DNA from 2 places in the Cohnella sp. genome. Region 2 is predicted to be linked to the other one. Evidence: a T-box and tRNA genes for the amino acid it is inferred to sense, from the RefSeq annotation. Region 2 holds a T-box; the other holds one or more tRNA genes.
What was found. A T-box is a leader RNA that pairs with one kind of tRNA and senses whether it is charged. The one in region 2 lies ahead of leuS (leucine--tRNA ligase), so its partner is inferred to be a tRNA-Leu.
Positions count from the first base shown of each region.

Region 1: it encodes a tRNA-Leu, which carries the amino acid that the T-box ahead of leuS (leucine--tRNA ligase) is inferred to sense. The anticodon was not compared.

Region 1 covers NZ_JBEPYQ010000047.1:25,965-29,369, reverse strand. The annotation lists gene ACESLM_RS16330 (xanthine phosphoribosyltransferase) at 184-756, shown strand; gene ACESLM_RS16325 (hypothetical protein) at 840-1,175, shown strand; gene ACESLM_RS16320 (hypothetical protein) at 1,263-1,478, shown strand; gene ACESLM_RS16315 (carboxymuconolactone decarboxylase family protein) at 1,561-1,959, shown strand; tRNA gene ACESLM_RS16310 (tRNA-Leu) at 2,117-2,204, shown strand; gene ACESLM_RS16305 (hypothetical protein) at 2,455-2,697, shown strand; gene ACESLM_RS16300 (GerAB/ArcD/ProY family transporter) at 3,093-3,405, opposite strand, start outside.
Region 2 covers NZ_JBEPYQ010000041.1:17,212-20,616, forward strand. The annotation lists gene ACESLM_RS15015 (MMPL family transporter) at 1-969, opposite strand, end outside; gene ACESLM_RS15020 (TetR/AcrR family transcriptional regulator) at 1,123-1,746, shown strand; T-box leader at 1,815-2,062, shown strand; gene leuS (leucine--tRNA ligase) at 2,116-3,405, shown strand, end outside.

The DNA.
Region 1 (3,405 bases), on a different contig from region 2:
TCAAATTATTTTTTATTTTCCTGCTATTGTCGCATAGAGTCAAAGATTGTCGGGACTTTAGTCGCGTTTTTTCGCAGAGAGGATTTCTGTCCGTCCTCCCGGAAAAAACCGCAATCCGGTGTTGCGCGGGGGAAGAGGATATGTTACGTTAAACGGAAAAGACAACGGGTGGTGGGGAAGACGATGGATATTCTCAAGGAAAGAATTTTGAAGGAAGCAAGCGTCATAAATGCAGGGGTGTTGAAGTTGGATTCTCTGCTTAACCATAGCGTCGATCCGCAATTGACGATGGAGATGGGCAAGGAATTCGCCTCCAGGTTCGCCGGCGAACCGATTACGAAAGTGATAACGGTGGAATCCTCCGGCATTCCCGTCGCGTTCGCGACCGCGCTTCAGCTCGGCGTGCCGCTCGTGTTCGCGCGCAGGAAGAAGACGCTGCTCGGGGAGCCCGACGCCTACTGCGAGCGAGTTCCTTCGTTCACGAAAGGTATCGTCACAGATCTGATCGTATCCCGTCACCTGCTGAGCAAGGAAGACTCGGTTCTTTTTATCGACGATATTATCGCCAACGGCGACGCGGCGCGCGGATTGATTAAAATTATCGAACAATCCGGAGCGAAGCTGAACGGAATCGGCATCGTGCTGGAGAAATCGTTCCAAGCGGGCGGCAAGGCGCTGCGGGAACTCGGATTCCGCGTGGAGACGCTTGTGAGAATCCAATCCCTCGAGGACAATACGATTACGTTCGAAGATTAGCAAATCGGGCGGCATCCGTCCTTCCGATCTTAGCTGCAATAACGTATAATAGGATTATTCTGCAGATGGGGAGGCGAACTGCAATGGTCAACTCGAATCAAGTCAATTTGCCGGTCGACTTCTTCCTGAACAAGTTGGAAGAGGCTAAAACTCATTTCGAGCGCGCGCTCGATTGCAAGCATACAGAGTTCGACGACCTGTACCCTTACATGATCGAACATCCGCAATTTTTTTGGTACAAACGGTATGTCGCGTGGTCGGAATTGCTCACGATCGTGAAGCTGTGCGAGGAACTGGAGCTTCCGTGGACGGAAAGCTTCGCGCCCCACCAGGCGGAATACGTGCAGGGAAGAGTTATGTCCAGTAAAGTGCTCGACTATTGGTACGAAACGAACGATTCGAAAGAACACGTCGGGTAACGCAAGCCGGCGATCATACCGGGAAACCCGCTCGACGCCTCGTCCTGCGGGTTTTTCTGCGTGAGAGGGAAAAGGAGGTTAAATACGATGTTGAACGATGAACAGTTGGACAAGCTGCGCGTGGAAGGGACGAAGATCCGCCTTGTCCGCGACGCGCTGGAGCAGAACGATGTCGTAGGCATCGTCGTCGCCTGGGACGACGAATACGTGCTGATCCGGAGGCCGAATCGGAGAGTCGTCAAAGCGAAGCGCAATTACCAGATCCAGCTCGCGAGCGAGGAACGCAAGTGGTCGATTGAATGAAGTCTGCCGTCCGGAGGAATGCTGAGAAGCAGTGGCGAGCTTTCGCTGCCGCGGAACGAATTCCGAAAACGGAGGGGTCAGCATGAACACAACGGTTCAACGGTTCGAGGACGGAGCGCTGGACGCCAGAACGAAGCAATTGATCGGCCTGGGCGCCGCGCTCTTCGCCAACAACGAAGCCCATACATACTTTTACGCGCAGGAAGCGAAGGCGCTGGGCGCGAGCGACGAGCAGCTTATGGAGACCGTTCAGGTCGCCGCCGCAGCCGCGAGAGGGCAGGTATTAGCGAACGGTACGTCGTGGGTGCAGAACGCGCTGCGAGACGCGGAAGTCGGAGCGTCCCCGCTGCCGGACGAAATCTCGCATGCGGATTCCGACCCGCTGAGACATCTTCAATTCAACGCGTTCGAGGATACGGAGTTCGGTCAGGACGACGAGTTGCCCGAGCTTCCGGAAGCCAACGTATCTCCTTCGTTCTGAACGAGGATAGCAATATTAACTGAAAATTAGAACTTTGTTAAGTCGGCTTGACTTCGGTCGGAAATCTATGCTATTTTAATATACGTGATTTCGACAAGCGACTGTTACTTCAAGCCTCACCGGCGAAGACGATCATGCGCGAAGCTCACAACATTATGCGGTCGTGGCGGAATTGGCAGACGCGCACGGTTCAGGTCCGTGTGGGCTAACCCCCCGTGGAGGTTCGAGTCCTCTCGACCGCACCATACCTTACAAAACAAACTCTTCTTCGGAAGGGTTTTTTATTTTTGCGTTATACAGCACCGTAATGATAGTTGAATCGAAGAAGGTCATGGCTGAAAACGGTGAACTTATTGGTAAGAGATCATCGAAAAAAGGATCACCAAAACGCGAACCATCGTCACCGTCACTATACACGATAAGCCAGTTGGGAATGGTTTGCTTCTGTCCCAATGTGTTATAATTGCTTCATAACTCCGTAGGGGAGGCATACGTATGAAGCTTCTCAAACTCAACAACGAAGAACTGTCCAACGCCATCACAAGTGGCGACACTTATATCCAGGTCGGAAGCCGCAAGTTTATGTTGTTTGAAATTGATGAAATAAGTCAGTCAGGGAACTATGAAGTCACGGATCCTGAAGAAGAAATGTTGTTGCTGGATGCCATGAATGCGGATAATCCGTCTCTTTCCAAGCAGGAAGTGCTGGAACAGCTAGCGCGGCGCAGTCGGAAATGATGATTATTTGGAAGCAGACAGCGTTACAATCCCTTATCAGGCTGGATGTTTGGCGGGAGGAAAATGGTTGGTCTGCGATCGCTGAGCATTTGGTGGAAATCATCGAGTCAATATAACCAGGATGTGATCGAAATTTTCTTGATCCGTCATCCTTATCAAAAGTCATTGCTGTAAAATCGATGGGCTAGTGCTGCTATAACGAATCAGCGAAGAAGGTTGAGTTCGTTGCCGCAAAGAAGTTACAGATCGACGGCGTTTGGTATGTGACGATCAGATCCTATTCCACAGCGTGTACTTCGTGGCAGTCAGTTTGGACGGCTACACAGATATCGGTAGCGTTGACGCGGACTATGTTGAGGATGTTCGTCTCATGGTCAATATGCCATCGTCCAAGGCTAAGCTTTTCGAGCCTGCTTGATTTTTCCGACGGCGAGCAGCAGAAGAGGCAACCCGATCATATTGACGGGCAGCGCGACCGGCACCCAGTAATTAAGCAGGTAATTCGAGGTCGCTTCCGAAACGTTCTGCGGGATAAGCGCGAACCCCAACACGACCGGAGCGATATACCAGATCAAACTTCGCCATTTTTTGATTCCCAGAAATTCGGCCGTTCCGTAGGCCATGATGAACATATAGATGGCCAATTTGATGAACACGCTCGCAACCCAGATGACGATGGTAAAGGGGTCGAGATTTTCGATGAAGCCG
Region 2 (3,405 bases):
CGCCGCCAGCAGCGCTAGCAGCGCTATGACGACCGTCAAGCCGCTCATGGCGATCGCGCCCGAGGAACCGGTGATGGCGGCGAGCAGCGCTTTCGCTTTGCTTTGTTCGGTTTTCAGCAGCTGACGGAATCTGGAAATGAGGAACAGGCAGTAGTCCGTTCCCGCCCCGAACAGGAGAACGGTCATAATCGAGATCGCCTGGCCGTCCACGACGATCCATCCTTCGCTCGCCATCCAGCCGAGAAGCGGGCTGATGACTCCGTAAGCGAAGCCCACCGCAACGAGAGGCAGGAGCGCGAGAATCGGGGAACGATATATGAGCAGCAGCAGGACGAGCACGAGCAGAACGGTTCCGATGAGGAGGCTGACGTCGGCGTTCTGGAACAGGCCCGTCGCGTCGATCAGAATGCCGACGGGGCCGGTGACGCGCGCGCTCAGCTTGTCTTGGGAATCGCGGGACTCGGCGAAAGGATCGTACCCGACGATGTCGGTCAGCACCCGCTTCAGCTCGCCGGTTCCCTCCTTCAGCCGTTCCGCGTCCGCCTGCTTGTCAAACAGGACGGGCACGACCAGAGTGCTGCCGTCATCGGACAGCTGGCCCAGCAGCGCCTGGGGCGGCAGCGCGTGCAGAGGCGGGACGGACGTCTGGTACGGGACGGGGGAAGCGCTCAGCTTCTCCGTCAGCTTGCGGACGTCCTCCAGGTCGGATTCGGCGAGTCCCGCTCCCTTGCGCAGGACGACAAGCGCCGGAATGTCCGACCCGCCGGGGAATTCCCTGGCGGCGACGGCATCCGCCTGCACGGAAGGCTTGCCGGTATCCAGATTGGGAGCGTTGTTGATTTCCTGGCTGTTCACCGACGGGAGCAGCGCGCTCAGCAGGCCGGCCGCGGCAATCCAGACCAGGAGCGTAATCCACTTGCTTCGCTTGCCGGAAACCCAGTTTCCGAAGCGGTATCCTTTGTCGCTCATTGCGGGTAATCCTCCTTCGTTCGATACGAGATCCTCAGGAAAGCTGATCGAATTGCCATTTTCGGATATAATGGGTTTGGATCTCAAATTAATTATATATACCGGAAGGTTAATTATGCAACGACGAAATTTCGAACGAAGGAGGGGAAAGCGATGAACGCATCCCGTTCCAAGCGCGCCCCCGGAAGACCGAAGAGCGGACCGAACCGTCCGTCGATGAGGGACAAGGTGCTGCTGACCGCGTCGGTCCTCTTTATGGAGCTGGGCTACGAACCGGTCTCGATCAATATGATCGCGGAGCGCGCCGGGGTCACCAAGGCGTCCGTGTACTATTATTTCGCCAACAAGTCGATTCTGTTCACGGCTTCCGTAACGGAAATGATGCTGCGGATCAGCGCTGTCACCGAGCGGATCATCGGGGAGAACGGAAGCTTGCGCGAACGTCTTGCGCAGATCGCCCTGTCCAAAATGACGAAGTCGCAGGCCCACGTCGAGTTCGAGAGCTTGATGCGGGAGGCGCTGCCTTCGCTGAGCGAGGAGCAGCGCGCCGAAATCCGCCGGGCGGAGCATCGCATTCACGAGGTGCTGGCGGCCGAATTCGCCAGGGCGATGGAGAGCGGGGAGATTCCGCCGGGGCATCCGATGCTGTTGTCCCATGCCTTCTCCGCGCTCCTGATGATCGGCAGCCGGGAGCGGATCGGCGAAGAGGAGTTTGCTCCCGAGCGGCTGGCAGCGTCCGTCGTGGATTTGTTTTTGAACGGAGCGGGAGGCAAATGAATGGAGCTTTCTCCGTCTCCTGGCGGCGGCTTGACACGAATCGCGCGAATTGGCTATAATCATGGCATACTTTGGCTGTGATAAGGAACAGTACTCGCAAGACGTTATTTCAGAGAGCCGGCGGTTGGTGCGAGCCGGTTGACGAATGCGACGAACTCGCCTTGGAGCCTCCGAGCCGAACGTTTTCGATGCGCCGAGCGGACGAAGACGGGTAGGCAAGGCGTTACCTCTCGTTACGAGGCTGAGTGGGCGGACATCCAAGCAGGATGCCGTCAACTAGGGTGGTACCACGGGAGATGACGCTCTCGTCCCTAGCGACAACGCTGGGGGCGGGAGCTTTTTTATTTACTGACAAGGGAGTTAAACGACATGGCACAGGAACAGGGTCAAGGCTATCAGCCGCTGAAGATCGAACCGAAATGGCAGAAACATTGGGATGAGAACAAGACGTTCAAGACGACGGAGGACGCGGGCAAGCCGAAGTTCTACGCGCTCGACATGTTCCCGTATCCTTCGGGAGCGGGGCTTCACGTCGGCCATCCCGAAGGATATACGGCGACCGACATCGTCAGCCGCTACAAGAGAATGAAAGGCTTCAACGTGCTGCATCCGATGGGCTGGGACGCGTTCGGCCTGCCGGCTGAGCAGTACGCGCTGCAGACGGGACGCCATCCGCGCGAAATCACGTTCGAGAACATTGACAACTTCCGCCGCCAGATCAAGTCACTGGGCTTCTCGTACGACTGGGACCGGGAGTTCAGCACGACGGACCCGGACTACTACAAGTGGACGCAGTGGATTTTTATCCAGTTGTACAAAAAAGGGCTCGCCTACGTAGCGGAAGTTCCGGTGAACTGGTGTCCGGCGCTCGGCACGGTTCTGGCCAACGAAGAGGTTATCGACGGATTGAGCGAGCGCGGAGGACACCCGGTTATCCGCAAGCCGATGCGCCAATGGATGCTGAAGATTACCGAGTACGCGGAAAGATTGCTGGAGGACCTGGAGGAGCTCGACTGGTCGGAGAGCATCAAGGATATGCAGCGCAACTGGATCGGCAAGTCGACCGGCGCGGAAGTGACGTTCGCCATCGACGGCCGCGACGCTGCGTTGACCGTGTTCACGACGCGCCCGGACACGCTGTTCGGCGCGACGTACTGCGTGCTCGCTCCCGAGCATGAGCTGGTCGGCTCGATTACAACCGCCGGCCAGAAAGCTGCCGTCGAAGCTTACGTCGAGCAAGCGGCGCGCAAGAGCGATTTGGAGCGGACGGATCTGGCCAAAGACAAGAGCGGGGTATTCACGGGCGCTTACGCGATTAATCCGGTGAACGGCGCCAAGGTGCCGATCTGGATCGCCGACTACGTGCTCGGCGGCTACGGCACGGGCGCAATCATGGCCGTGCCGGGCCACGACGAGCGGGACTGGGAGTTCGCGAAGAAGTTCGGCCTGCCGATCGTGGAAGTCGTCGCCGGCGGCAACGTCGAGGAAGCGGCGTATTCCGGCGACGGCAAGCTGGTCCATTCGGAGTTCCTGAACGGATTGGGAACGGCCGACGCGATCCAGGCGATGATCGCGCATCTGGAGAAGGAAGGCAAGGGCAAAGGCAAGGTGACGTACCGCCTGCGCGACTGGCTGTTCAGCCGTCAGCGTTACTGGGGC